Regions from separate parts of the Vibrio sp. MA40-2 genome, predicted to be linked through region 1. Evidence: riboswitches for the same ligand, from Rfam matches in the RefSeq annotation. Region 1 holds a riboswitch; each other region holds the start of a gene.

What was found. Region 1 has a riboswitch for thiamine pyrophosphate ahead of thiE (thiamine phosphate synthase). Riboswitches for the same ligand answer to the same signal wherever they lie in the genome.
Region 2: linked by a shared signal. The riboswitch ahead of thiB (thiamine ABC transporter substrate binding subunit) and the one ahead of thiE (thiamine phosphate synthase) in region 1 are both predicted to bind thiamine pyrophosphate.
Region 3: linked by a shared signal. The riboswitch ahead of thiD (bifunctional hydroxymethylpyrimidine kinase/phosphomethylpyrimidine kinase) and the one ahead of thiE (thiamine phosphate synthase) in region 1 are both predicted to bind thiamine pyrophosphate.

Annotation. Positions count from the first base shown of each region.
Region 1 is NZ_CP178628.1:991,760-1,001,728, forward strand. Features, by position in the region: rRNA gene ACLKML_RS12185 (23S ribosomal RNA) at 1-567, shown strand, start outside; rRNA gene rrf (5S ribosomal RNA) at 864-979, shown strand; tRNA gene ACLKML_RS12195 (tRNA-Asp) at 1,072-1,148, shown strand; gene crcB (fluoride efflux transporter CrcB) at 1,406-1,789, shown strand; TPP riboswitch at 1,833-1,932, shown strand; gene thiE (thiamine phosphate synthase) at 2,100-3,335, shown strand; gene ACLKML_RS12210 (HesA/MoeB/ThiF family protein) at 3,325-4,080, shown strand; gene thiS (sulfur carrier protein ThiS) at 4,081-4,293, shown strand; gene ACLKML_RS12220 (thiazole synthase) at 4,296-5,060, shown strand; gene thiH (2-iminoacetate synthase ThiH) at 5,068-6,183, shown strand; gene ACLKML_RS12230 (aminopeptidase P family protein) at 6,264-8,051, opposite strand; gene ACLKML_RS12235 (LysR substrate-binding domain-containing protein) at 8,117-9,058, opposite strand; gene ACLKML_RS12240 (multidrug effflux MFS transporter) at 9,160-9,969, shown strand, end outside.
Region 2 is NZ_CP178628.1:640,926-650,894, reverse strand. Features, by position in the region: gene ACLKML_RS10490 (translocation/assembly module TamB domain-containing protein) at 1-809, shown strand, start outside; gene fbp (class 1 fructose-bisphosphatase) at 969-1,982, opposite strand; gene mpl (UDP-N-acetylmuramate:L-alanyl-gamma-D-glutamyl-meso-diaminopimelate ligase) at 2,376-3,764, shown strand; gene ACLKML_RS10475 (flavin prenyltransferase UbiX) at 3,839-4,456, shown strand; TPP riboswitch at 4,550-4,680, shown strand; gene thiB (thiamine ABC transporter substrate binding subunit) at 4,729-5,712, shown strand; gene thiP (thiamine/thiamine pyrophosphate ABC transporter permease ThiP) at 5,717-7,306, shown strand; gene thiQ (thiamine ABC transporter ATP-binding protein) at 7,293-8,018, shown strand; gene ACLKML_RS10455 (mannitol dehydrogenase family protein) at 8,295-9,755, shown strand.
Region 3 is NZ_CP178628.1:1,700,037-1,710,005, forward strand. Features, by position in the region: gene ACLKML_RS15305 (proline--tRNA ligase) at 1-982, opposite strand, end outside; gene tsaA (tRNA (N6-threonylcarbamoyladenosine(37)-N6)-methyltransferase TrmO) at 1,047-1,745, opposite strand; gene tenA (thiaminase II) at 1,912-2,571, opposite strand; gene ACLKML_RS15320 (ABC transporter substrate-binding protein) at 2,627-3,589, opposite strand; partial or broken gene ACLKML_RS15325 (ABC transporter permease) at 3,637-4,335, opposite strand; gene ACLKML_RS15330 (ABC transporter ATP-binding protein) at 4,466-5,218, opposite strand; gene thiD (bifunctional hydroxymethylpyrimidine kinase/phosphomethylpyrimidine kinase) at 5,211-6,083, opposite strand; TPP riboswitch at 6,168-6,278, opposite strand; gene metQ (methionine ABC transporter substrate-binding lipoprotein MetQ) at 6,512-7,321, opposite strand; gene ACLKML_RS15345 (methionine ABC transporter permease) at 7,353-8,030, opposite strand; gene metN (methionine ABC transporter ATP-binding protein MetN) at 8,020-9,054, opposite strand; gene ACLKML_RS15355 (hypothetical protein) at 9,157-9,315, shown strand; gene gmhB (D-glycero-beta-D-manno-heptose 1,7-bisphosphate 7-phosphatase) at 9,399-9,953, shown strand.

The sequences.
Region 1 (9,969 bases):
CCCGCTTGACTGCGAGAATGACAATTCGAGCAGGTGCGAAAGCAGGTCATAGTGATCCGGTGGTTCTGAATGGAAGGGCCATCGCTCAACGGATAAAAGGTACTCCGGGGATAACAGGCTGATACCGCCCAAGAGTTCATATCGACGGCGGTGTTTGGCACCTCGATGTCGGCTCATCACATCCTGGGGCTGAAGTCGGTCCCAAGGGTATGGCTGTTCGCCATTTAAAGTGGTACGCGAGCTGGGTTTAGAACGTCGTGAGACAGTTCGGTCCCTATCTGCCGTGGGCGTTGGAAGATTGAAGGGGGCTGCTCCTAGTACGAGAGGACCGGAGTGGACGAACCTCTGGTGTTCGGGTTGTCATGCCAATGGCATTGCCCGGTAGCTAAGTTCGGAATCGATAAGCGCTGAAAGCATCTAAGCGCGAAGCGAGCCCTGAGATGAGTCTTCCCTGGCACTTTACGTGTCCTAAAGGGTTGTTCGAGACTAGAACGTTGATAGGCAGGGTGTGTAAGTGCTGCGAGGCATTGAGCTAACCTGTACTAATTGCCCGTGAGGCTTAACCATACAACACCCAAGGGGTTTTGGCAGAAATTGTTCCAGACAATTTACTGCACTTCCTACATCCGTGTAGGTCGTGGACTCAAATAAAGAACATTGAATGTGTATGAGACTTTTATAATTAGCTTTCCAAGTTTTTTAGACTTCCCAAGTGCTCTAGGTAGCGCAGGGATAAAGTTTGCTGGTAAGGCAACTTGAGTAACGATTGAAGGCGCTTACATTGGTAAGTAACTGAAAGAGAGAACAAGTTAACGCAGTCCAGCGAGTTTTATCACAAGCGGGAGGTTTAATACCAAATTTTGCTTGGCGACCATAGCATTGTGGACCCACCTGAACCCATGCCGAACTCAGAAGTGAAACGCAATAGCGCCGATGGTAGTGTGGGGTTTCCCCATGTGAGAGTAGGACATCGCCAGGCTTTAATTCGCTTTTATCTTTTTTAGAGAAGATGAAGGCAAACATTAATAAAGCGTACCAATAAGACTTTATTAAGTGTCACCAATACCATGTGGAGTGGTAGTTCAGTTGGTTAGAATACCGGCCTGTCACGCCGGGGGTCGCGGGTTCGAGTCCCGTCCACTCCGCCATTTGGTATTGAAATCTAGTAAGAATTTTAAAAAGCCTCAACAGAAATGTTGAGGCTTTTTTGCGTTTGATTATCTATACGTTTTTTATCTTTGTCCTTATAATTCATAAATTAAATGCTGTTTGTGGGTACAGTTAAAGTGACACATGTAACTTTTTAAAAGTATGTAACTTTATGCTGTGTGCTACATGATTTTTATTGGTTAATTTTCACTTAAATCTATAGAATGGGCTTATCTTTATAAATCATTGGTTACTTATGGGACAGTTTTCTATTTTAGGATATATAGCGTTAGGAGGGGCTTTTGGTGCATGTTCTCGTTACTTACTTTCAGAGTTATGCGTCAGCTTATTCGGTCGAGATTTTCCTTATGGTACGCTTGCTGTTAATGTTCTAGGCTCGTTCGCTATGGGGTTATTGATAGCTGCTTTTGAAACTGAAATGCTATCTCAGATACCTTGGCGTCAAGTTATCGGTCTAGGTTTTTTAGGCGCGCTAACTACATTTTCTACCTTCTCTATGGATAACGTTTTGTTGTTACAACAAGGCGACTTTTTCAAAATGGGCCTCAACGTATTATTAAATGTGTCTTTAAGTATTTGTTCTGCTTGGTTGGGTTTTCAATTGCTAGTGAGAGGTTAATTATTTTTAACTGTTGCATGCTTTGACTGCTTAACTATAATAGAAGGACTTGTCGGAGTGCCAACTGGCTGAGACCGTGAAAACGGAATCCGTAGAACCTGATTCAGGATAATACCTGCGAAGGAAACAAGCGAAAGCCAATTTTTACCTAAGTCAATTATTCTGACGACTTATGTCCTATTAGTTGCTTTTCCGACAAGGTTTTATTTACTTTAGGGAAAAGCAATGCCACATAATTTACTTCATTTTTTATTACCTATCTATACACCGCTATTTCTATTATTTCAGCTTATCTTGGAAGAGGTGTAGTGTGTATATCCATATTCCTCGAAATTTTCAGTGGCTTTCTGACTTGTTGACAAAGAACTTACAAGTAGCCTACTGTCTTCATCCTATCGATTTTACACTTGTTGATACCGATATTTTCACCATTTTTGACGGTTACTCTAAATTCGAATTCCAAGTGTTTAGTAAGCTCTCCGCTTCAAAAAAAGATTGTTTACAACTTTGTTATTCTCCAGGCAATACTATTAGCCATGCTTTGATCCAGCGTCAAAATATAGTAACTATTGGCTTTCCTGACCCAAATCATGAAGGACATTATGTTGATAGCTGGTTTGACGAGATAGCTCATAAAATCAGCTATGACTATCAGGTTACTGATAGAGTTGATTTCAATCAGCGACACTTATCATGGTTTATTTCACTGGTCGTGCTTGGCTATGCGTTAGAAGATGCAATTCTAGTCGCTAATACTATGGTCTGTTGTAATGTTTCACGTGAAACATGGTCGAATCATTTGACCCTTCCTTATGCGACTGTTGATATAGAACAAATTGTCAAAACTAGTAGGCATAAATTCGATAGCAAAAATATCAATTTCAAGGCGCTTCGTAGTAATAGGCTAGGGCTATATCCAGTAGTAGATAACCTGGCGTTACTAGAAGAGTTATTGGCTTTAGGTATTGGAATAATCCAGCTACGTGTTAAGGATAGCAAATTGAGTATTAGTCAGATTGAACAACTGATCATTCAGGCTATAACAATGGGCGAATCTTATAACTCGCAAGTATTTATAAATGACTATTGGCAACTGGCAGTAAAACACGGTGCTTATGGCGTTCACTTGGGTCAGGAAGACTTATATTGTGCAGATTTAAATGCGATACATTGTGCCGGACTAGCTTTAGGTATTTCTACTCATAGCTACTATGAAATTCTGCGGGCGATTGAGTTTTCTCCCTCATATGTTGCGTTAGGTCATGTATTTGCTACGCCGACTAAGGTCATGAAATCCAACCCACAAGGTCTGGATAAGCTAAGTTCCTATGTGCAACTCATTAAGGCCAAATGTCCCAATATACCAACAGTTGCAATAGGTGGTATTGATACCCAAAATGCAGAGCAGATAATGTCAACCGGGGTTTCAGGTATCGCAGTTGTTAGAGCGGTATCAGAATGTTCAGACCTCACTAAAACAGTTGGCTATTTGTCTACGCTTATCTCAAACAAAAGTAACCATGACGAGTTTAACCATGTTAAATGACTTCGAATTTCTGCGGTATAGCCGGCAAATTTCCGTCGCGCAAATAGGGTTAGGTGGTCAAGAAAAACTTAAACATTCACGCGTCTTAATCGTTGGATGTGGCGGCTTGGGCAATGTCGTCGCATTATATCTCGCGGCTTCTGGTATCGGTAAATTGGTATTATCAGATGGCGACAAAGTAGAAAGTTCAAACTTGCAACGACAGATTGCCTATTCCGAACACGAGATCGGTAATTCTAAAGCTAACAGCTTGTGTAAAAAAATAGTTGCGCTGAACTCATCCTGTAACGCTGTTGCTATTGACCAAAACCTATTCGGTGAAAGGTTACAGTTAGAGACAATGATTAGTGATTTAGTCATTGATTGCACCGACAATTTTAGAACTAGAAAAGAGATTAACCAAGCTTGTGTATTACATAGAACACCGTTGGTTTCTGGTTCTGTAATTAATTGGCAAGGGCAGGTTGCTATCTTTAACAATCATAGAGACGCACCTTGCTATGAATGCTTATTTCCTAGCACGGAAGAGCAAAGTAATGTCAATTGTTCCTCGTTGGGAGTAGTTGGCCCTATCGTAGGTGTGATTGGATCAATGCAAGCTTTGCTATCGATTCGATTGATAGCCAATGTAGACAGTACTACACAAAATGAGCTCCATTGTTTTGACGGATTGGATATGAAATGGAATAAGTTTGTTATGCAGCGGAATATCGATTGCGTTGTGTGTATGGATAAGGAGTTTTAAGTGGACCACAACATCGAATTAGAAGTGAATGGGAAAGCAGTCAACGTTGCCAAAAACATGTCTTTGGCTGAAGTGATTGCGTTAATGGGGTTGAGCTCGAATGGCTCCGCAGTTGCTGTCGGAAGTCGCATTATTAATCGAAACGAGCTCGATAGTTACATTGTATCTGAAGCTGAGAAAATATCAGTATTTCAAGCTATAGCAGGAGGTTAATTATGCTTACAATCGGAGATAGAACATTTGAATCGCGTTTGTTTATTGGTACTGGGAAATATGCCAATAGCAGTGTAATGGCACAGTCAATCCTTGCATCCGGATCTGAGCTAGCAACGATGGCGCTTAAGCGTATAGACATAGAAGATCAACAAGACGATATATTAAGTCCACTTTTGGCTGCTAACATTAATTTGTTGCCTAATACGTCTGGTGCTAAGAATGCCCAAGAAGCGGTATTTGCATCTCGATTAACTAGAGAAGCGCTACAAACTAACTGGATAAAATTGGAGGTTCACCCCGATCCCAAGTATTTGTTGCCTGACCCGATAGAAACACTCAAAGCTGCTGAAGAGTTAGTGAAACTTGGCTTTGTTGTATTACCTTATTGCCATGCAGACCCTGTACTGTGTAAACGCTTAGAAGAAGTAGGTTGCGCAGCAGTAATGCCTTTAGGCGCGCCTATTGGTACAAATAAAGGGCTCGTTACTAATGAATTTATTAAAATTATTGTCGACCAAGCAAATATTCCGGTTGTGGTCGATGCTGGTATCGGCGCACCTTCACATGCTGCTTACGCTATGGAAATGGGGGCAGATGCGGTATTGGTCAATACGGCTATAGCGACAGCAGCTGATCCGGTTGAAATGGCAATAGCTTTTAAGATGGCTGTGACTTCAGGTCGAATTGCTTACGAGTCGGGTTTAGCTTGTCAATCTCCGCGAGCTCTGGCATCAAGCCCTCTTACTTCTTTTCTTGATGAGTAGGTCAGTTATGAACTATTACGACCAGCTAGCCTCTATAGCTTGGGATGACGTAAACCTATCGATATATTCTAAATCTGCTAATGATGTGCGTAAAGCTTTGCTGGCTGAGCAACCTACACTAGAAGATTTTAAAGCATTGATTTCGCCAGCTGCAGAACCGTTTTTAGAGCAAATGGCGGTTAAGTCTCAGCAGATCACTCGAACACGCTTTGGTAATACGATGTCGCTGTACATACCACTATACCTTTCAAACCTTTGTGCCAACGTTTGTACTTACTGCGGCTTCTCTATGGACAACAGAATTAAGAGAAAGGTTCTTACTGTGGAGGAGATAGAGAAGGAGGTTGATGTAATTGTCGGGATGAAATTTGATAGTGTTTTATTAGTAACTGGCGAACATGAAACCAAAGTTGGTTTAGAGTATTTTAAGCAAGTTGTTCCGGTCATAAAAAAAAGAATTAACTATGTTGCACTTGAAGTGCAACCAATGCAGCAACAAGCTTACCAAGAATTGGTGTCCTTAGGTGTCGATGCAGTGATGGTTTACCAAGAAACTTATCATCCATCTACTTACGCCCAGCATCATTTACGAGGTAATAAGCGTGATTTTGAGTTTAGAGTTAACACTCCCGACAGGTTGGCTAGGGCAGGAGTCAAAAAAATTGGACTTGGTGCTCTGATTGGACTAGAAGATTGGAGAGTAGATACTTTCTTAACCGCCTCCCACCTCAATTATATGGAACGAAATTATTGGAAATCTAGCTATTCTATTTCGTTTCCTCGGATACGGCCGTGTGAAGGCAGTATCACTCCTAAGTCAAATATGAGTGACAAACAACTTGTTCAGCTTATCTGCGCCTATAGAATATTCAATCAGCAAGTTGAATTATCCTTATCAACTAGGGAGTCACCTAAGTTTAGAGATAACGTCCTGTCGTTAGGGATAACGAATATGTCCGCGGCATCGAAAACGCAACCAGGAGGGTATGCCTCCAACCAAGAGGAACTAGAGCAATTTGCTATAAGTGACGAACGTAGCGCGCTAATCGTGGCTGATTCTATTATGAAGGCAGGGCTGCATCCAGTTTGGACTGACTGGGATAAAGTCTATTCTGGAAAATAACAAAAAAACGATAGTGTTTCACGTGAAACATGCAGTACATTTGTGTACTGCATGTTAAGTCTGGAGGCTAATTTATAAAATTAGCGACTTAAAGGCATAGTAGCTTGTCTTAACCATCTTGTGTCATCTTGGTCTAAATGTATGTGTAAAGCGTCCCATACTTTTTGGTGATACTGGTTTAACCAATTTAGTTCACTATCAGTAAGAAATTCCACCTCTATATTTCTATAGTCAATAGGACAGAGAGTCAGGGATTCAAATCCCAGCGCTGAAAAATCACCGTTCGTTTTCTTTTCAACCACAAGCTCTAGATTTTCGATACGAATACCAAAATGACCAGCGCGATAATATCCAGGTTCATTAGACAGCACCATTCCTGGTAGTAGCGCAACGGTATTAGGCTTTTTAGAAATACTTTGCGGTCCTTCATGAACACTTAAAAAATGACCTACACCATGTCCAGTCCCATGATCGTAATCATATCCTTTAGACCATAGATGGTTTCTAGCTAAAACGTCCAACTGGCTACCCGTTGTGCCATGCGGGAAGACAGCACTGGCTAGGCTGATATGACCTTTTAAAACTAATGTAAATAAAGTACGCATCTCTAGTGATGGTGTACCTATAGCAACGGTTCTAGTGATATCAGTTGTTCCGTTTAGATATTGACCTCCAGAGTCGACTAAATATAAGGAGTCAACAGATAGTGCTCCGGGTGTAGATTGATCATTATGATTGTAATGGCACATTGCTGCATTAGCGCCCGCAGCTGAGATAGTATCAAAACTCAAATCTACTAAGCTAGGTTCTTGCTCTCTAAATGCTTGAAGTTTGTCTGATATTATAGCTTCATTATGTAACCGTTCAGCTGCAACTTCTTCGTCTAACCAACGTAAAAATTTAACCATCGCTATGCCATCTAGAACATGACAGGCCTTCATGCCATCGGTCTCGACGTTATTTTTTTGTGCTTTGGGCAATGAGCATGGATCAGGACTTTCTATAACGTTTATCGATGCTGAGTCCATTGCTAATTTAAACCATGCATTGCTTGAAGTAGGGTCAAGAATTACTCTTTTGTGACTTAAATCATCAATGCACTGCTGCAATTGGTCAGGCTGCTTTATCGTTACACCGATACCTGCATGTGTTTCAAACCCGTCAACCTTTCTATTTGAATCTAAAAAGAAGTCTACGGTAGCGTCGGAATAAATGATGGCGTGCGAGAGTAAAACAGGAAGGCGAGATATATCACTTCCTCGGATGTTTAATAGCCAACAAATGGAATCTAGCTTAGTTAAGATCGCGGCATCAACGTCGTTGCTTGTTAAGTAAGCACTGATTTGCTCTCGTTTATCTTTACATGATTGACCCGAAATACTGTCGTCCATTAAGCGCATTTGACTTAGCTTGGCAATAGGTCGATCTGTCCAAAGCTGATCGATTGGATTTTGTGCAACTGCAGCTAAAGATATATGTTTGTCTAAAAGGCTGGAAGCTGAACTGTACCAACTAGCGGAATGCATTTTAGGGTCAAATGCGATTATTGCCGTTTTGGTGAATTGCGTGTTGACCCAGCTTAGATAAGGATCATCAATAAGATGTTTGTATTCGAATACTGAATCGGGAACTTGGTTTTGTACTTGCACAGTATATCGCCCATCAACAAAAACTGCGGCGTTGTCTTGCGTGATAACAGCTACACCCGCAGAACCTGTAAACCCTGTGGCCCAATGCAAACGTTCATTGTGCTGGGGAAGATATTCTCCAAGGTACTCATCTTCGTGTGGGACAATTATAGCGTCATAGTTGTTTGTAGTGAGCCAAAGACGTAAAGCTTCGATACGTTGTGAAATTGACGTGTGCATTAACACTCCTTGCAGGTGCATTTGTAGACTGACTAAACACGGTTATTTATCTAACATAACAATGCTTATCTTAGGTGTTGGGTTTTATTGATGATAAGATCTTTAAGCCAAGTTAAGGCGGGATCATCTTCTCTGTTTGAGTTCCAAAACAGTGTATACGCCATGGGCGGAAACTCAAGTGGTAGCGGCAGTAATACGAGGTCATAATGTTCAGCGACAAGCTTAGTAAAATAACTCGGTGCAGTAAAAATATAGTCAGTATAGGTGCACAAAGCTGCGGCACTATTAAAATCTGGTACTGTTATCGCTATATCTCGAATTAAGCCTTGTTCTGCTAATTTATAATCTAATAACCAACGGTCACTGCCTGCACACCTTACTTGAATATGCCTTGAGTGTAAGTAGTGTTGTAAGTTCCAGTTTTGTCCTAGCGCGGGATGGTTAGGTCTTACGACACACATTTGTTTATCTCGATAAATTTCACGTTCATTAATGAAGTGCGGAATTGGCATAGTAAGAGCAGCATCAGCGATATCAATATCTCTACCTGTTATACCGATGTCGATTTCTCCCTTTTTGAGTTTTTGGAAAGTATTGTCATCCCAGGTGTGGCTATTAATACTTACAGACGGTGCTGATTGGAAAAGAGTTGGCAGAAAGTGGGGTAGGATAAGTGGGTACGCACTTTCAACTAGAGCAAGGTTGAACTTGATTGTAGAGGTTACTGGTGAAAATAGATCCGGTTGGCTAATCAATTCTAATTGGTGAATGAGTTGGTCTAATTTTGGTTGAAGATTGAGAGCTCTCGGTGTTGCTTTCAAACCATGCGATGTTCTAACAAATAACGGATCATCAAATTGATTACGAAGTTTTGCTAAAGATTTACTTACCGCTGATTGGCTTACACATAAGCGGTTTGCTGCTCGAGTAACACTAAGCTCTTGAAACAACACTTTCAAACAAACTAATAAATTTAAGTCTATACGACCTAGTGCTTCTAAATTCATCTTACATTCCATTAGGGAATAACTATAATGATTATAAAGTATTTGAATTCATAACAGTAGAGAATTACTATGCCAGGCCAAAAATAGCCTGAAGAAATATAATGCCTACTAATCACAATTCTACAAAATATCAAATCGTACTGTTAGTACTACTCGTTCTTTTCGCTCCCTTAGCTATCGATATTTATCTTCCGGCTTTGCCGATGATTTCAGATACGTTCCACGTGGAACATTCAATGGCTCAAGATACAGTAACTTGGTTTTTGTTCACTATGGGAGTAGGACAGTTGTTTGCGGGCCCATTGGCGGATAAGTTAGGCAGAAAAAAAATAGCTTTAGCGGGTATTTTTATATACGGAATTAGTGCGCATTTAGCTTGGTTAGCGTCTAGTATTGAATGGTTGTTGGCTGCTCGATTATTACAAGGCTTTGGAGCTTGTGCCACATCAGTTGCAGCATTTGCGACAGTAAGAGATATTTTTGGAGCACACAAAAGCGGCAGAATGATTAGCTACCTAAATGGTGCAATTTGTTTTGTTCCAGCCTTAGCTCCTATTCTTGGTAGTTACCTGACCCAGCATTTTGGTTGGAGAAGTAACTTTTCTTTTATGACAGTATTTTCCGTTGCTATCGGTATATTGTTATTCTTTGCGATGAAGGAAACTAATCCTGCACAGGAAAAAACCAATGTATTTAAATTGTCTCGGTATGGGGCAGTCATTTCAAACCAAAATTTTATTTATCATGCTTCACTTTGTATGCTCGCCATGTCTGTAATTTTAGCCTATGTCACTAATGCACCAATTGTTCTAATGGACCAAATGGGCTTAAGTATGGATACGTTCACGTTTTGGTTTGCAGTCAATGCGGCAATAAATATTGCGGCGGCTTTGTTAGCACCAAAATTAATG
Region 2 (9,969 bases), 350 kb from region 1:
TTGTGGAAGAGTTGCCTCCAAGTGCGGTTTCTGTTTCTTCTGATGAAGTTATCTTAGATAAAAATTTAAAGCCGATAGAAGCCGAGAATCCGATCCCTATGGCGATAGAAACCGATGTCAATATTCATATTGGTGACGAGTTCACACTTGCTGCTTTTGGGTTAGAAGGTGAGTTAGTCGGGCAATTAAATGTGACACAAAAAGATAAAGGCCCTTTTATTGTCGGAGAAATTGAAATTGTTAATGGGACTTATCGTTCTTTTGGTCAAGATTTGATTATTGAAGAAGGTAAAGTTTTAATGAATGGGCCAGCGGATCAACCATATTTAGCCATCGAAGCAGTACGAAACCCAGATAATACACAAGATGACGTGGTGGCAGGGATCCGGGTTACTGGTCCGGCGAATGAACCGTCGATAGAGGTGTATTCTGAACCTTCTATGCCTCAACAAAATGCATTGTCTTACCTATTGAGAGGTCAAGATTTAGATGCAACTTCGGGTGGCAATAGTATGACGACAGCATTGATTGGCTTAAGTATAGCTAAGAGTGGACGCCTAGTTGGGCAAATAGGTGAAACGTTTGGTGTCTCTGATTTACAGCTGGATACTGCTGGTTCTGGTGATGATTCTCAAGTAACGGTCAGTGGCTATATTACTCCAGAGCTTCAGCTGAAATATGGTGTGGGTATTTTTGATTCCTTTGGTGAGTTTACCGTTAGATATAAGCTGTTGACTGATCTATATTTGGAAGCCGTATCTGGAGTTGATAGTGCGGTGGATCTGCTATATCAATTTGAATTTGATTAGTTGTTTTGTTTAAGCCTATCTTAGCGATATAACATGTTAATAATAAAAAGCCGTTTATTTCTAGTGAAACGAACGGCTTTAATGTGTAAATAGTTTATGTAAAACAGTAGGGTAGAAAAATACGTAACTATTATTCGTTATGAGATATGCGTTAAGCACTTATTCATTAGGGTATTTCGCAATAAACTCTTCTACTTTCTTTACCATGGCTTTAGAACCAACAAAGAAAGGCACGCGTTCATGCAATTCGGTTGGTTTTAATTCCATAATTCGTTGTTTTCCATCTGAAGCTATGCCACCGGCTTGTTCAATTAAAAAGGCCATTGGATTACATTCATACAAAAGGCGAAGTTTACCATTCGGGTGGCTTTCTGTACTTGGGTATAGATAAATACCACCTTTCAATAAGTTTCTATGGAAGTCAGCAACAAGAGAGCCAATGTAACGAGAAGTATACGGGCGGTTATCTTCTGGGACACTCTCTTGGCAATATTTAATGTATTTTTTAACACCTAAAGGAAAACGAATATAGTTTCCTTCATTAATAGAGTAAATATTCCCTGTTTCTGGTGTTACCAACTTTTCATGAGAGAGGCAAAATGAGCCGATAGAAGGGTCATATGTGAAGCCATGGACACCATTACCGGTGGTATAAACCAACATAGTTGATGAACCATAAATCACATATCCAGCGGCGACTTGTTTTTCTCCTGGTTGTAAGAAATCTTCTTGTGTTGGTGGTGTTCCAACTGGAGAAACTCGACGGTAAATAGAAAAAATTGTGCCGACAGATACGTTAACATCTATGTTACTAGAGCCATCCAATGGATCCATTAACAAAACATATTTAGCATTTTTGTTGAGCTCTTTATTAAATGCAACAGTTTCATCTTCTTCTTCACTTGCTACACCACAAACTTGATCACGGGCTTCTAGTGCTGCTTTGAATTTATCGTTTGCGTATAAATCTAATTTTTGTTGTTCTTCACCTTGTATATTTTCAGCGCCAACCGAACCGGTAATATCAACGAGTCCTGCCTTGTTAATCTCACGGTTTACGATTTTTGCAGCAAGACGGATAGAAGCTAATAATGAAGATAGCTCTCCACTTGCGTGAGGGAAGTCATGTTGTTTCTCTACGATAAATTCGCCCAGCGTGCGAAATTCAGACATGTTATATCCTTTACGTTTTCTGATTATTTAGGAGACTTTTTAGTTACAATGGCTGATAGCTCTAGTCATTATTAGTAACAGTATCAATTGTATGACAAAAAACTTTTTATGAGTAATGAAGTAACTTAATGATATGTAAATTGTTTTTAATTTCCATCACAGAAATTTTGTAAAAATGTTTCACGGTTACTTATTTATGAGACATTATTCACTATTTTGTATAAGCCGTAATGATTATTGTGAACTAAACAAGAAATCAGTAGCTAATGTGTTGGTGCATTTGTGGATGGGTACATAGGTAAATAGATATGGAATGACTGAATTCATAATCAAGAAAACGGTTAATGACTAATAACAATAATCAGCAATGAATAAATTTAGGATACACAGTTAATGCACATTCATATATTGGGAATTTGTGGGACTTTTATGGGCGGGGCTGCAGTATTAGCTCGGCAGTTGGGACATAAAGTGACGGGCAGTGATGCTAACGTTTATCCGCCAATGAGCACGTTACTTGAGTCACAAGGAATCGAGATTATAGAAGGGTTTGATCCATCACAATTAGAGCCTCGACCAGATTTAGTCGTTATTGGTAATGCACTTAGTCGTGGCAACCCATGTGTAGAATATCTATTAAATAATAATCTTAAATATACCTCGGGGCCTCAATGGTTACAGGAGTTTCTTCTCCACGAGAGGTGGGTTCTCGCTGTGTCTGGAACGCATGGTAAAACCACTACCTCAAGTATGCTGGCGTGGATTTTAGAAGATTGTGGTTATGAGCCAGGCTTTCTAGTCGGGGGAGTGTTAGGTAATTTTGGCGTTTCAGCACGTCTTGGTAATAGCCCATTTTTTGTGGTCGAAGCCGATGAATACGATAGTGCTTTTTTTGATAAGCGTTCTAAGTTTGTTCATTACCATCCAAGAACGTTAGTAATCAATAATCTCGAATTTGATCATGCGGATATTTTTGATGATCTTGAAGCCATTAAAAAACAGTTTCATCACTTAGTTCGTACCGTGCCTAGTAATGGACGTATTTTCTCACCTAAATTTGATACTGCGGTGCAAAATGTTTTACAAAGAGGTTGTTGGAGTGAACAAGAATTAATTGGTGACCAGACCTGTGACTGGTCTGTAGAAAAAACCAACAAAGATGGTAGTGAGTTTGGTGTGTTTTTACATAACCAATTAGCTGGTACGGTGACGTGGGATTTGGTGGGGGATCATAATGTAAATAATGCATTAATGGCGATTGCCGCAGCAAGACATGTTGGAGTAACGGTGGATTTAGCTTGTGAATCCCTGTCTCGGTTTATCAATACTAAAAGACGTTTAGAGCTGAAAGGTGAGGTGGCAGGAGTGACGTTGTATGACGACTTTGCTCATCATCCTACTGCTATAAGGTTAACTCTAGAAGGCTTGCGTAATAAAGTGGGAGATAAAAAAATTATCGCGGTTTTAGAACCAAGATCAGCGACGATGAAAATGGGCGTCCATAAAGTGACATTAGCCGATTCATTATCAGTGGCCGATTCGGTGTATTTATTTCAGCCTCATAATATAGATTGGTCAGTAGAAGAGGTCGCTAAGTTGTGTTTACAAGATAAACAATCAAATAACGGACCACAGAAGAGCTTTGTTAGTGATGATATTGATTTATTTGTGTCTGAGATCCTCAAAGAAGCCTCGAAAGGGGATCAAATAGTGGTCATGAGCAACGGTGGATTTGAAGGCATACACAATAAAATTATTGATGGCCTTACGTTAATGGAATAAACCGGAATAGCAAGGTGACGTTTATTGTAATTTTGCGTCGTGAATAATGTGATTAAAATAAATAGAGAATGGTCATGAGTACAAAAAAAACAATTACGTTAGCATTTACTGGTGCGTCTGGCGCGCCGTATGGACTGCGTTTATTAGAATGTTTACTTGCAGCTGATTACAGCGTGTATTTGTTAATTTCGTCCGCAGCTCGAGTGGTATTAGCGACAGAACATGGCTTAAAGTTACCTAGTGGTCCCGATGCGGCAAAACAAGCATTGGTGAAGCATTTAAAATGCAAACCAGAATTATTAACAGTATGCGGTAAAGAAGATTGGTTTTCTCCTGTTGCGTCAGGAAGTGCTGCGCCAAAGAAAATGATTGTTTGTCCTTGCTCAGTAGGGACGGTGGCAGCAATTGCTCATGGAATGTCGGATAACTTAATTGAACGAGCTGCCGATGTTGTTATGAAAGAGCGAGGCCAGCTTTTATTGGTTGTCAGAGAAACGCCATTTTCTACTTTACATTTAGGTAATATGCATAAATTATCGCAAATGGGCGTGACCATTATGCCAGCTGCACCGGGCTTTTATCATCAACCAACCAGCATTGATGATCTGGTTGATTTTATGGTAGCAAGAATATTAGACCATCTTGAAATAGAGCAAAAACTGGTCGCGCGCTGGGGATATGATAATCGGTAACCAAATGATTCATTAACTCTTTATAGGTTATATCTTACCTTTATTGTCGTTTTTTGCTTGCTAGCAACTTTATGGCTTTACGGTTACAATCACTACGACTCATCGGGGTGCTCAAGGTTATTTGCTTTCATTAATCACTAACTATTGGGCTGAGATTAAGTTTTCTTAGAACCCGTACACCTGAACCAGATAATACTGGCGTAGGAATTGAGCTAGGATCTATCAACATCCTCCCTCAAGCCTGTGCCGCTCATAGACATGGAGAGCGCCCAGTGAAATACACAATTTCAGCTTTAGCAATAACCCTTTCATTTTCTACTTTCGCCGCCGATAAATTAACGGTTTATACTTACGATTCATTTGCTTCTGATTGGGGCCCAGGGCCTAAAATAGAAAAAGCGTTTGAAGCTCAGTGTGGCTGTGACTTAGAGTTTGTTGCCTTAGATGATGGTGTTTCAATTTTAAATCGTCTTCGTTTAGAAGACAGCAATAGCAAAGCGGATGTTATTTTAGGTTTAGACACTAATTTGATGGCAGAAGCAAAAAATACCGGTTTGTTAGCTGAACACAGTGTTGATACCTCTGCAACTATTTTACCAAATGGTTGGTCTGATAACACCTTTGTGCCTTTCGATTTTGGTTACTTTGCTTTTGTCTACAACAAAGAAACCTTAAAAAATCCACCAACGAGCCTAAAAGAATTGGTTGAAAAACGTGATGACTTGAAGGTTATTTATCAAGATCCGCGAACATCGACTCCTGGCCAAGGTTTAATGCTGTGGATGAAGTCGATTTATGGTGATGATTCAAGCCAAGCGTGGAATCTGTTAGCGAAAAAGACAGTTACTGTTACCAAAGGTTGGTCAGAAGCTTACTCTATGTTTTTAGAGGGAGAATCGGATTTAGTCTTGTCTTATACCACATCACCTGCCTATCACTTGATTGCAGAAAATGACGATAAATATGCTGCCGCTAACTTTAGTGAAGGGCATTACATGCAAACGGAAGTCGCGGCTAAAGTGAAAAACTCTAGTCACTCTAAACTTGCCGATCAGTTTATGAGTTTCATTTTAAGTGATGAATTCCAAACGGTAATGCCAACAGGAAATTGGATGTATCCTGTTACAAATGTTTCCTTACCAAAAGGATTTGAAACTCTGACTACCCCACAAAAAGCGTTGTCTTATTCTGCAGAGGAAGTAGCAAAAATGCGTAAAACGTGGATCCGTGAATGGCAGTCTGCGTTAGTGAAATAACCCTATGAATCAAACGCCGAAATTAGGACTGATTATTGCGGTATGTATTGCTTTATTTGTGCTTTCGGCGTTAGGAGCGTTGATTTCCTACGCTCCTAACCTCAATCTAAGTCAAATTGTCTCTGATCCTTACTATCTGCATGTAACCAAGTTTAGTTTTTATCAAGCTTTATTATCGACTATGTTTAGTGTTGGATTAGCCATCCCCGTTGCTCACTCTTTGTCGCGAAGACAGTTTATGGGTAAAGCTCTATTGCTTAAGTTATTTTCTAGCACATTGGTGTTACCAGTATTAGTTGGTGTTTTTGGTCTATTGGCAATTTATGGCAATAGTGGATTGATAGCAAAATTGTTCAATTGGTTTGACAATGAATTACCTTTTTCAATTTATGGGTTAAACGGTATTTTATTGGCTCATGTCTTCTTTAATTTACCTTATGCTAGTCGTTTACTATTACTTTCATTAGAAGGGATCCCCGCAGAGCAACATAAGCTTTGCGCTCATCTCGGTATGGGGTATTGGTATAAGTTTAAATGGATTGAATGGCCAAGACTACGCCAGCAACTTCCTCACGTTTGTGGTTTGGTGTTTATGCTGTGCTTTACCAGTTTTGCTACAGTCATGGCGCTAGGTGGTGGCCCGAAATCAACGACGATCGAGTTGGCGATATACCAGGCGATCAAATTTGACTTTGATCTACAAGCCGGCGCGTTGTTGGCCATATGGCAGATGTTGTTGTGTGGTGGATTATCTTTAGCAATACAAAAAGTAAGTAAGAAAAATATATTAACGCTTGAACCAAGTTTACGCCCAATACGCTTTATTCACGAAAGTAAAGCAGCACAGTGCTGGGATAGTTTTTGGATTTTATTTTCTTCATTGGTTGTTTTACCACCATTAGTAATGGTGGTAATTAGTGGCTTTAATTCAAAATTATGGCAAGTATTACAAGATAATCGCTTTTGGCAAGCTGTAGAAGCGTCGTTAAGTATTGCGTTTATTGCCAGTATATCGGCTTTGTGTATTGGCATCGGTATATTACAAACCAGTCGAATATGGCGAATAAAAGGTCAGTTTCATTTAGCAAATGGCATCGAGCTTATCGGAACCATTATTCTGGTTACTCCCGGATTAGTCATTAGCACAGGGTTATTTTTATTGTTAAGAAAAACAGCTGATGTCTACAGCCTTGCATTCTTCATTGTTGTGGTGGTGAACAGTTTGATGGCATTGCCCTATGTGATTAAAACGTTAGCGGAACCTTTTTTTCAAATAATACAACAGTACCAGATGTTGACGACAAGCTTAGGCATGCAAGGATGGCGTCGGTTTTTATTGATAGAATGGAGAGCGCTACAAAAACCCATTGCACAAGCTTTTACGATAAGTTTTATGCTTTCCATGGGGGATCTAAGTGCTATCGCTTTATTTGGTAGCCAAGATTTTAAAACCTTACCACTATATTTGTACCAATTATTAGGCAGTTACCAGATGGAAGCGGCAGCTGTAGTATCGCTTGTTCTTCTTTTATTGAGTGTTGGAAGTTTTACGTTGGTAGAAACCTTATTTGGGAGATCGCATGCTCAGAATTGATGGTATTCAATATCGTTATCATAAAGATATTTTTCAGTTCGATTTATCGATAAATGATGAAAGTATCGTGGCGCTTATGGGACCGAGTGGTGCTGGCAAGTCGACATTATTGGCGTTGATTGCGGGTTTTATATTGCCAGAAAAAGGAGATATACAAGTCAATAATCAGTCACTACTTGGTATGGCACCGCATGAAAGACCTTTTTCTATGTTATTTCAAGAGCACAATTTATTTAGTCATTTGACAGTTCGAGAAAATATCGGATTGGGTTTACATCCTGGCTTAAAGTTAACAAACGCACAAAAAATACAGGTTATCTCTGCTGCAAAACAGGTTGGAATTGAGGAAATGCTAGATCGCACACCAGAAAAACTATCTGGCGGTCAGAAACAACGTGTAGCGTTAGCGCGTTGCTTTGTTCAGCCTCACCCCATTTGGTTGCTAGACGAACCGTTTTCTGCTTTAGATCCTATTTTAAGAAATGAAATGCTGTTGTTGGTGAAACAACTGGCGGAAGAACGAGGCATTACGGTTGTCATGGTGACGCATCATGTTAGCGATGCAAAGGCGATCGCTACCGATTTTGTCTTTGTTGATGAATTAAAAGCATTGGTCCATGAGCCATTATCATTATTGAGCGATAAGCATGAAAATGAAAAGCTGCGAGCTTTCGTGAAATTTGGATTGTCAGATAAAGCTACTTCAACATAATCATTTAACTTGCGTTATGCCTTACAACATTTGCCTATTAGCGTTATAGCCTTCAGAATCTTCAGAACTTACAGGATGCGAATTGGTCGACCGATTCGCGTCCTGTAATTATTTATTGTGCTTTTATTCGGTATAATTATTCATTTAGACAAAATAAAAGTAAATTGGTTGATGAAAATCACGTTTGCATTCAATTTGGGTTGACCAATTTTCGTGGTGAGATATTTTCTTTATTAATATCATCAGACAATAAATAATCGCTAAGGCAATTTAACTATGCTAGACAAAGACTATCAACAAGAGAAACAAGATCCCATATATCAACGTTCTTTACTAAAGAGTCGCATTGTTCATTTTGGTTTTGGTGCTTTTCACCGTTCTCATCAAGCTCTTTATACTAGTGAGTTACTTAGTTTGACTGGTGGAGATTGGGGGATCTGTGAAGTTGACTTATTCGGTCAACAAAATATCGAGCAGTTACGTCAACAAGATCATCGTTATCATGTTTTAGAAAAAGGCTCTGAATCCAATACATTAAAACTTTCCAGTTCAATTAATGAATCCCTACATGCCCATCTTGATGGTTCTGCCGCCATTATATCTAAATTGATAGAACAACAAGTTGCTATCGTTTCTATGACGATTACCGAAAAAGGCTACTGCGCCGATTTTCTTAGTGGGAGGTTAGATGTTAATAATAGTTTGATCAAAAAAGATCTGGCTAATCCTCAACAGCCTTGTTCAGTTGTTGGATATATAGTGGAAGGGTTAAGGCTCAGAAAAGAGCGTGGTGTAAAACCGTTTACCGTCATGTCTTGCGATAATATCAATAGTAATGGGCACGTAGCGAAAGCGGTGATCTTAGATTACGCCAACCTGATTGACCCAGCTCTAGGTCTTTGGATAGACCAGCATGTCACATTTCCATGCACCATGGTTGACCGAATTACACCAGCAGTTACAGCTGAAGATGAAAAAGATATTGCGACTATCTTAGGCTATAACGATCCTTGTGCGGTTGTTTGTGAACCGTTCAGACAATGGGTGATTGAAGATAATTTCGTTAATGGAAGACCGGAGTGGAATAAAGTAGGCGCTCAGTTTGTTGCCGACGTCGCGCCATTTGAAGAGATGAAGTTACGCATGCTCAATGGTAGCCATTCATTTATGGCTTATATGGGTTATCTAGCTGGTTATGACTACATTTCAGAAGTAATTTCCGATCCAGACTTTCGATTTGCAGTGCATGAACTAATGATGAATGAGCAAGCTGAATCTTTAAATACGCCACCAGATATCGATTTAAATGCGTATGCCAATATGCTAATTGAACGTTTTTCTAACCCAAGCTTAAAACATCGAACGTGGCAAATAGCTATGGATGGTAGTCAAAAAGTGCCACCTAGATTTTGCGAATCGATCGCCATTTTGCAAGCTAAGCATAAATCAATTAAATGGTTGAGCTTAGGCGTTGCTGCGTGGATGAAATATGTAGGACGCTGTGACGATCTTGGTAGATCTATTGATGTTGTTGATCCATTAATTCAACAGTTTGACAGCGTTTATAAAAAATACCCAGACAACCACGATATTGTACTTAATCTACTGGCAATAAGTTCTATTTTTAGTGTGGACTTAGTTAAAGATAAGCCGTTTGTATCATTAATTATTAAACAATATGAATTGTTAAACACTAACGGGGCGAAACGAACGATTAAGCAGTTGTTGTCTGATTAATTTAACCTTACTTAAGTTATTGATGTTTTTGGTATTGTTTGGGCTGTTTATCTTTATAAAAATCGCTCTTGTTTATCGTTCTTATTTGAATTTATAAAGCTTTTTGTATCAGCAAAAGTGACTTAGGTTTTTGGCATTAGAAATAAGTGAGTTACAAATGAATTATGAAGGAAAAGTACTAACTTTTACCCAAAATAGAGTCTGGAGAACGTAT
Region 3 (9,969 bases), 710 kb from region 1:
GAATTTCCGCTTCTTCAGCAAATTCTAATGGAGAAGCAACTTCGGCTAAATTTTCTGCTTTTACTTCATTTAACTCGTGGTCGCCACGAATTAATAGCGCAACTAAATCGGCGTCAATTTCATCCGATGCTTTTACAAACAGGGTTTTAACGGTTTGTTCTATTGGTAAGTTAAATTGTTCGACAAGCTCGGCAATTGTTTTTGCATTTGGCGTATCTATTAATTCAAGCTCTTGACTGGGTGCAGCAAGTTCTATGTTTGGCGCTAGCGCTTCTGCTTTTTCAATGTTGGCGGCAAAATCTGATCCATCAGAAAAAGCGATGAGATCTTCGCCACTTTCTGCTAATACATGAAATTCGTGTGATCCGCTACCACCAATAGAGCCAGTATCGGCAAGAACTGGACGGAAATTTAAGCCCATACGACTGAATACATTGCAGTAAGCTTTATGCATTTCTGCGTAAGTTTCCACTAAACTTTCTTTATCGATATGGAAAGAATAGGCGTCTTTCATGGTGAATTCGCGCGAACGCATGACACCAAAGCGAGGTCTAACTTCGTCGCGGAATTTAGTTTGAATTTGGAAAAGGTTCAACGGAAGTTGTTTGTAAGACTTCACTTCGTTACGAACCATATCCGTGATGACTTCTTCATGAGTCGGTCCCAATACAAAAGAACGATTATGTCGGTCGGCTATTCTTAGTAATTCTGGGCCAAATTTATCCCAACGTCCGGTCTCTTCCCATAAATCAGCGGGCTGAACCACGGGCATGATCATTTCTACAGAACCGGCATTGTTCATTTCTTCACGAACAATATTTTCGACTTTACGCAGTACACGCAGACCGGTAGGCAGCCAAGTATATAAACCTGAAGCTAGCTTGCGGATCATACCTGCACGTAGCATTAGCTGGTGGCTAACGATTTCAGCGTCGTTTGGAGTTTCCTTCAGAGTTGAAAGAAGCGTTTTACTGGTACGCATTATGGGTATCCGTTCATCATGGTTATCAAAATTAGCTGAATATGATATCAGCCATTTGCTTTTGTCAAAAGCGTTCTATAGCTGTGACCGTCACTAATTGCTCGTTAACCTTAAATTTAACGTTCAAATCGAATAAGTTGACTGCATATTCTTTATTATCAGTACTGTTTTTCTTGTAAGCTGGTCTTGGATCTTGTGCTAGAACTTCGCAAATAACGGCGCGCACTTGCTCTTTGTTGGCATGAAATCGAAGTTGTTGCTCCGCAATAGTAGAAAAGGTGACATCAAGTAGTTTGGGCTCGGTTTGTGCGAAGCCTCCGTTAGCATCAAAGATAGCGTCTGAATACGGAATGTAAGGTTTAATATCAATAATGGGTGTTCCGTCGACTAGATCGACACTGCCTAATTCAAGCCAAACCTGACCTTCGGTTTGCTTTACTTGTTTGAGTTCAACTGCAGACATACCAATTCCATTCGGCCTAAAAGGTGAGCGAGTGGAGAGTACACCGATACGCTCATTACCACCTAGTCTCGGTGGACGAACTGTGGGAGTCCAACCTGCTTGTAGATTTTGGTCGAAAAGAAACAGTAACCAAAGGTGGCTGAATTGTTCAATTCCTCGAATCGCCTCGGGTGAGTTTGCGTTACCAATTAATTGCAGTTTTGCAGTGGCACTAGGCGCTAATCTTGGCTGCCTTGGGACGGCAAACTTCTCTTTGTATGGAGTATGTATCACTCCAATCGGTTCTATCGTGTGATCCATCGGCTTATTATCTAGTGAGTCTGTAGCGTTAAGGTATCACAAATCTGCTCAAATGAGGGAGAGTAGCTATCGTTTGCGTGAGAATAGTTTGACTTAAAATGGCTTGGACTAGAACGATTTTTAAGTAAAAAGGGACGCTTTAATATAGCGTCCCTTTTGCTTCAGTCTAGGTGTTTAGACTTTGCTGCCAAAATGCAATTTCCATTCGAGTGGCCGTTTTAAAAACCTCACATAATTGTTGACCGCGTTGACTATCAATCGTGATATCTGCGAGTAACTCGTTTAAGTAATCACCAGCAGTATTGATCGAGGATTGATATTCTTCTCCGCCGTAAAGTTCTATCCAACTTTGATACGGATTATTTTGCTTAATAGTGGTAGTTGATGCGAGCAAGTTTCGACCTATTTCGGCGTAACCTAAAGCACACGGAGCGAGCGCGGTATAAAGATCGACAAGGTCGCCAGACATACCAGTATCCAGTACATATCGAGTGTATGCGATGGTGCCAAATGCTTCTGGTTCGGCTTCCATGTCGTGTTCACTTAACCCCCATTGTTGGCAATAAGTTAAGTGATGGGATATTTCAGTCGATAGTAACGCTTGTACAGTGGGCAGAGCCATACGCATTTCACTTAACGTTTTGGCCTTATATATCGCCATAGCGTAAGCGCGTGCATACTGTTTTAGAAACAAAAAATCTTGTTTCAAATAATGTAGGTAGGCACTGTTATTCAGTTCGCCAAGAGCCAATTGCTGAACAAATTCATGCTCAGTATAAGTTTGCCACTCTTGCTTGCAGGCATTAATTAGGTCGTTGTAGTTCATTAGGAGTGTTTATTCCATGTTGATTTGCAATGTTTCTTGTGAAAGAGCGCTGTACTTAAAGTGTTGGCACAAAATCAGCTGCTTTTGGTTGTGTAGCGATGATCTTGTTTTTAAACAAAAAGGCACTGAATTCATCGTAACGTTGAAGATCAATGGCTGATGGGCGAAGATCAAATCGAGTAAGTGTATCGTTCCATGCTCGTTGGTTCAGTTCATTGTTTAACGTGTCTGGTGCGTAAGCTACAAATTCTTTCCATGCTTGTTGTGGATGGTTAACAATGTAAGTGGTGGCTTGTTCAATTGCTTTGTTAAAACGTCGAATGGCATCAGCGTCGTAGTTTTCTGCGTTGGCGACGACAACCAATTCATCATACGTTGGGACGCCATGTTCTTCAGGATAAAATGCTTTAGAAGGATAGCCTTCAATCGCGAGTTGATTGGATTCAAAGTTGCGTAATCCACCCCAAATGGCATCGACTTGACCGGAGGCCAGAGAGGCTGATAAGGCCCAACCTACATTAATAATTTCAATGTCAGTAAATTTAAGCCCTGCTGATTTAAGCATGGTACCTATGGTTGCTTCTTCGTTTCCAGCGATAGCAATACCAACTTTTTTTCCTTTCAGGTCGGCTAAGGTGTTTATTTTACCGTTGTCTAAAACCATTAATGTATTTAGCGGGGTTGAGATTAACGTCGACGCTCTAATAAGAGGTAACTTGGCAGCCACATCAATGGTTAAACTGGTTTGGTATGAAATAGCCATGTCTACTTTTCCGGCTGCGACTAATTTAGCAGGTAAACTTGGATCGGCAGGCTCTTGGAGTGTCACATTGAGCCCTTGCCCATTAAAGTAACCTCGTTGATGAGCAATAACAATCGGGCCATGATTTGGGTTGACGAACCAATCCAGCATTAGCGTGATGTTTTTATTTTCAGTGGTATTTTGTTGGGCGAAAGTAGTAACAGAAATAACGCTAAGTACCAGAGCCGTGAGTCCTTTTTTGATGCAACTGTACATTTTTTTTCCTTAAATATAAGTAAGTTTAGGTTTTATCTAGGGTTGAGTTAAAGCGACCAATGAATCGCTCGTTTTAGTAATTTGTCAGTAATGAAATAGAGTGAAATGGAGCACAAGGCTAAAATAAACAGCGCAGCGAACATTTCGTCTATCATCATTCGTGCGTTCGCTTGTAGCATCAAATAGCCTAATCCAGCACTTGAACCAACCCATTCACCCACTACCGCACCTATTGGAGCGACAACAACGGCCACTCGAATACCAGAGGCAAGAGAAGGGAGTGCAGCCGGCAAGCGAATTTTGGTTAAGGTTTGCCATTTGGAAGCGGACATGGTTTTAGCTAAGTCAAGAAAGCCTGTTGGAGTAGAACGAAGACCGTCGTAGCAACAAGTGGTTACTGGGAAAAAGATAATTAGCGCGGCCATGACGATTTTAGATGCGATCCCATAGCCAAGCCAGAGCATTAAAATAGGGGCAATGGCAAAAACAGGGATAGCCTGGCTGGCAATTAAAATCGGCAGTAACCAACGCTTTATTGGTTGAAAAAGTAACATCTGCAGAGCAAAGAATAGTCCCATTGCAAGGCCTAAAATCAGCCCCAATAGGATTTCTTGCATTGTGATCCAACTGTGGAATAACAGTGTATCGGACCGTTTTATTAGAGTGTTAAACACTGCTTGTGGAGAGGGTAAGATAAAAGAAGGTAACTTGAAAATAACAACAATGAAGTGCCATAGTCCTAAGGTAAGCAACACAGTAGTTGCCGCTTGAACTAATTTACTCGTGCTTTTTTTTTGCGCCGATTTGAGCCGCTGATCGTTCGCTGGATTTTGACTCGCTTTATTCTCACTAATTTTACTAGTAACAATATTCATATTAGACATGATCTTTCTCCAATTGCTCGATCAGTTTTTGTTGTAATGCAGCAATTTCGCCATTCAGCATTCGTGGTGGGGGATTACTTGGCGTTGGAAAAGTGCAAGCAGAAGCTGGTTTTCCTTGCATGAGAGCAATGTGATCGCCTAGGCGTAGGGCTTCTTGTGGATCGTGAGTGATGAGCAGAACGGTTTTATTTTTAAGCATATGGGCGGCTAGGTTTTGTAGCTGATAACGAGTGACCGCATCTAATGCTGAAAAGGGCTCGTCCATTAAAACTAATGGTTTGTCTTGCATGAGTGTTCTTGCTAGCGCAACGCGTTGACGCATTCCACCGGAAAGTTGATCAGGAAATTGATGAATATGATCAAGTAAACCGACTTGTTCGATCAGTTTGATGGCTTTTTGTTTGGTTGATTGGCTAAGTTGTCTATTAGCAAATTGAAAACTAAGGCAGACATTATCGACAACATTAAGCCAAGGTAATAGCAAATCTTGTTGCGCCATATAAGCGACATGTTGGCTTATATGGCCTGAAAGGTTGGTGTGCATAGTGCCGGACCAATTAATCTGGTCATCTAGTAATCCTGCTAAAAAACGCAGTAAAGATGTTTTGCCACAGCCACTTTTTCCTAAAATGCAAGTCCATTGGTTTTGTGTAATGGGCATATTCAATTCAGAAAAAACAAGCTGTTGTTCATTTTTATAATTTAGGCTTATGTTGGATAAGTTGATGAGTGTGTTGTCATCCATTTTGCTCTCCTTGTAGCAAGGCAGATGTTATTTGTTGCGAAGATGACGTAATGTGTTTCGAGAAAAAATGGTCTACAGGCCCATGACCCTGGCCAATGTGTAAATTATCAGCATGTAAGATTGCTTGAGTTATGTAATGCTTAGCTAGTGTTACAGCATGCAGTAGCTCGTTGCCTTGTGCTAGATAGCTCGCGATAGCAGAAGATAAAGTGCAGCCGGTACCATGAGTATTGTTGGTTGCTATTCTTGTAGCAGGGATGGCCGTGACGGTATTACTACTGATCAACAGATCGGTGCTGTTTTTGCTGTTGGTTAAATGGCCACCTTTAAGTAAAACCGTGTCAGTATTTAATGCTCTGAGTTTATCGATAAGCGCATTCATTTGTTGCTCTGTGGTGGGAACGGCTTCTCCAGTTAAGGCTGCGGCTTCTGGAAGGTTAGGGGTAATGATATTCGCCAAAGGAAGTAATTGTGATTTAAGCGTGCTAATTGCTGATTTTTCTAATAATAAATCACCACTAGTTGCCACCATTACCGGATCGACAATCAAAAATTTAGGTTGATACTGTTTGAGTTTTGTAACCACTGTTTTGATGACGTTTACGTCACTTAACATGCCGATTTTTACTGCTTGAATATTGAGATCGGTAAATACAGCATCGAGCTGCTGAGCGACAAATTCTGGAGCAATCGGATAAATACCACTTACGCCTTGGGTATTTTGGGCGGTCAGAGCAGTTATAACTGAACAGGCATAGCTACCAGTCGCAGAAATAGCTTTGATATCTGCCTGAATTCCGGCACCGCCGCCACTATCTGATCCGGCAATCGTTAAAACAATAGGCGTTGTATTTTTCGCTGTCATATAGGATTCCTAAACTTGCACGTATAGGAATAACAGCCGCTAACGGAAGGTGGGTATGCGAGCAGAAAATACCAGCATAACATTTCGGTATGGCTACTAGTTCCCTACGGCAGTGTTAACTGCATCAGGTTCAACGGGTCCCATCGAAATGGTCTCAGCTTAGGCCTGTGGCCGTTAGCTCCCCGACTAATATCTAAATTTTATTTGCCGCCAGAGTGTAACAAAACAATGCCTTAAGTCAAAGAAGTTAAAATTGATATAAAAAATGGTCGGGAAAATTGAATGGTATTGGTAATGAAATGGTGAATAGTTAAGGAATATTAAAAATACCAAAGCCGGATGATTTTACTCATCCGGCTTTGGAGTGGTGTTGCTTAGTTAGCGTATCGTTTAAGCTTATTAAGCAATTATGTCGTTAATAACAAGCCTTACCAGCCTTTTACTACGCCACCTTTGAAGATTTCTGAGGCTGCGTTGAATACTTCGTCAGTTTGGTATGCTTTAACAAAGTTTTTCACTTTTTCAGATTCAACATTGTCAGTACGAGCGACGATTAGGTTAACGTATGGAGACTCTTTGTCTTCAACAAAAATTCCGTCTTTTTCTGGAGTAAGATCGATGCTGCTTGCATAAGTTGTATTGATGATAGAAAGCGTTACATCATCTAATGAGCGTGGTAATTGAGCGGCATCAAGTTCGACAATAGTAATGTTTTTAGGGTTTTCTACGATATCACGAACCGTACCTGAAAGACCGACATCTGCACGCAGTTTAAGTAGGCCTTGTTGTTCTAGTAATAGTAGAGAACGGCCGAGGTTTGTTGGGTCATTTGGTACTGCAATACGTGCACCATCGGTAATTTGTTCAACAGAAGTCACTTGTTTTGAATAGCCAGCAATTGGATAAACAAAAGAGTTACCCGCTATTGCTAATTTGTAATCACGATCAGCAATTTGTTGATCAAGATATGGCTTGTGTTGGAAGGCATTGATGTCGACTGAACCATCGTCTAATGCTGCGTTTGGCGTGACATAATCGGTAAACGTAACAAGTTCAACGTCAAGATCATATTTTTCTTTGGCTACTTTTGCTGCAACTTCGGCAACTTGAGCTTCGGCACCAGCCATTACACCAATTTTGATTTTGTTAGCATCGACTTCATTATCACCACAGCCAGCAAGGACAAGTGTAGATGCTGCTGTCGCGGCAATAAGGATATTTTTTAGACTAAATTTCATATTACATCTCCTACAATATTTTGATTTTTTATTATCTATGATCTACTCGGCTAACAAGTGCGTCGCCAATGGATTGAATGATTTGAACCAGTACAATTAGCATCACAACAGTGACAGCCATGATCACTACATCGTAGCGATGGAACCCATAGCGAATAGCAACATCACCCAGTCCGCCACCGCCAACAGTGCCTGCCATGGCCGAATAACTCACCAATGTAACTAATGTAATAGTGACCGCATTAACGATGGTCGGCAGTGCTTCTGGAAGCAGTACTTTAGTAATAATTTGGGTTGGTGTTGCTCCCATTGATTGCGCCGCTTCTACTAAGCCACTCGGTACTTCAAGCAAAGCGCCTTCAATAAGACGAGCAACAAAAGGAATAGCGCCAATGGTTAATGGAACAATAGCGGCTGTGGTGCCGATAAACGTACCGACTAATATTTTCGTAACGGGAATAATAGCAACCATTAGAACTAAAAACGGTACAGAACGACCGATATTGACGATAGCACCAAGGGCTGAATTTAGTTTGGTGTTTTCAGCTAAACCGCCTTTTTTACTGATGTGTAAAATAACGCCCAATGGAATACCAATAGCGAACCCAACGACACCAGAGACGGCAACCATATAGAGAGTGTCCCATGTTGCTCCGATGAGCAGGTTACTATTGAGACTTAACCATTGTGAAATTAAATCAAAGGACATAACCAAGTACCTCTACTTTTACTTTGTGTTCTTTCAGAAATTCGATTGCCGCATTGTCGTTTGCTTCTGAACCATAAAATTCCGCAACCATCATGCCGAACTTAACGCCACCTGCATAATCGAGATCAGAACTTAAAATGCTGACATCAATATTGAATTGGCGTGCAATTTGACTCATCACCGGAGCATCAACGGTTTCACCAGTAAACTCTAAGCGAATCAATGGGTGGCTACCTTGAATGCGGGTTTGGTTTAATCTGGCTTGATAATCTTCCGGAATCGATAAGTCGAGTGTTGAGCGAATGAACTCATGAGCAAGTTCGGTTTTTGGATGAGCGAAAATATCACCAACCGTGCCTTTTTCTACTAACTCACCATCTCCAATAATAGCCACTTGATGACAAATACCTTTCACAACGTCCATTTCGTGGGTGATCAACAACATAGTGATGTTTAACTTGCGATTTATTTCTTTAAGTAACTCTAGAATAGACTGAGTGGTTGCCGGATCTAAAGCACTGGTCGCTTCATCACAGAGCAATACTTTAGGATCAGAAGCCAACGCACGTGCGATAGCAACACGTTGCTTTTGACCACCACTTAAATTGGCAGGGTAGGTGTCACGCTTGTCGGCCAGCCCAACTAATGACAAAAGTTCGGTTACTTTTTGCGAGATTGTCTGTTTGTCCATTCCTGCTAATTCGAGTGGTAATGCAACGTTGTTAAAAACAGAGCGGGACGAAAGCAAGTTAAAATGTTGGAAAATCATACCGATATTACGACGAGCTTTACTGAGCTCCGACTTTGACAACAATGTTAAATCTACACCATCTACGACAACATTACCTTGGGTCGGTGCTTCTAACATGTTTACACAACGTATGAGTGTACTTTTACCGGCACCAGAAGACCCTATAACGCCAAATATGGTTCCTTGCGGGACGGATAAATTGATGTTTTTCAAGGCATGAATCTCTTTTGAGCCTTGGTAGAAAACTTTGTTAACATTGCTGATTTCAATCATTTAATAAAACCTAAGCAGAATAGTTGGAATAAAGTTCTTGTTAACTTTGTATATTGGTTAACTTTATATAATAAGAGACGATGCTATGGTGATCACGTTTTTATGTCAATAGATATTTTTACGTCTAGACGTCTAAAATCTTTTTTTGTCATTTCATTTATTGGTTTGATGATCGATTGCCGCCGTTTTTTACAATCTATTGTGCTGGTTGAGTTATCCATATTAATTGCTAGTAGCACAGAAAAAACCAATAAAGGATAATTAGTGCTTAGCAAGTTAAAGCGTGCAATAATTTCGAAGATATACATTTTGTTTCGATAGATATACATTTTGAGGACGATATTTTGGCTAAACCAGCAGTATTTTTAGATCGCGACGGTGTCATTAATGTGGACCACGGTTATGTTCATGATGAACATGACTTTGAGTTTATCGATGGTGTTTTTGAGGCGACCAAGAAACTGCAACAAATGGGGTACTTGTTGGTTCTTGTGACCAATCAATCTGGTGTTGCCCGTGGTATGTTCAGCGAAGATAGATTTCTTTCGTTAACCGAATGGATGGATTGGAATTTTGTTGATAACGGCGTAGAACTTGATGGTATTTATTATTGCTTGCATCATCCAGAGCATGGCATTGGTGAATATAAACAAGATTGTGATTGCCGTAAGCCTAAGCCTGGAATGTTTATTTCGGCGCGTGATTTCTTGAAAATTGATATGGAAAAATCAATTATGATTGGTGATAAAGCAGAGGATATGATGGCTGCTGAAGCTGCCGGTGTCGGGACTAAAATCTTGGTACGCTCTGGTAAACCGGTGACAGAACAAGGGGAAACGCTTGCAACTACGGTAGTTGACAGTATTAAAGATGTACCCGAGTATTTAGAGGGAAAATAATATCTTGAAGCGCTAT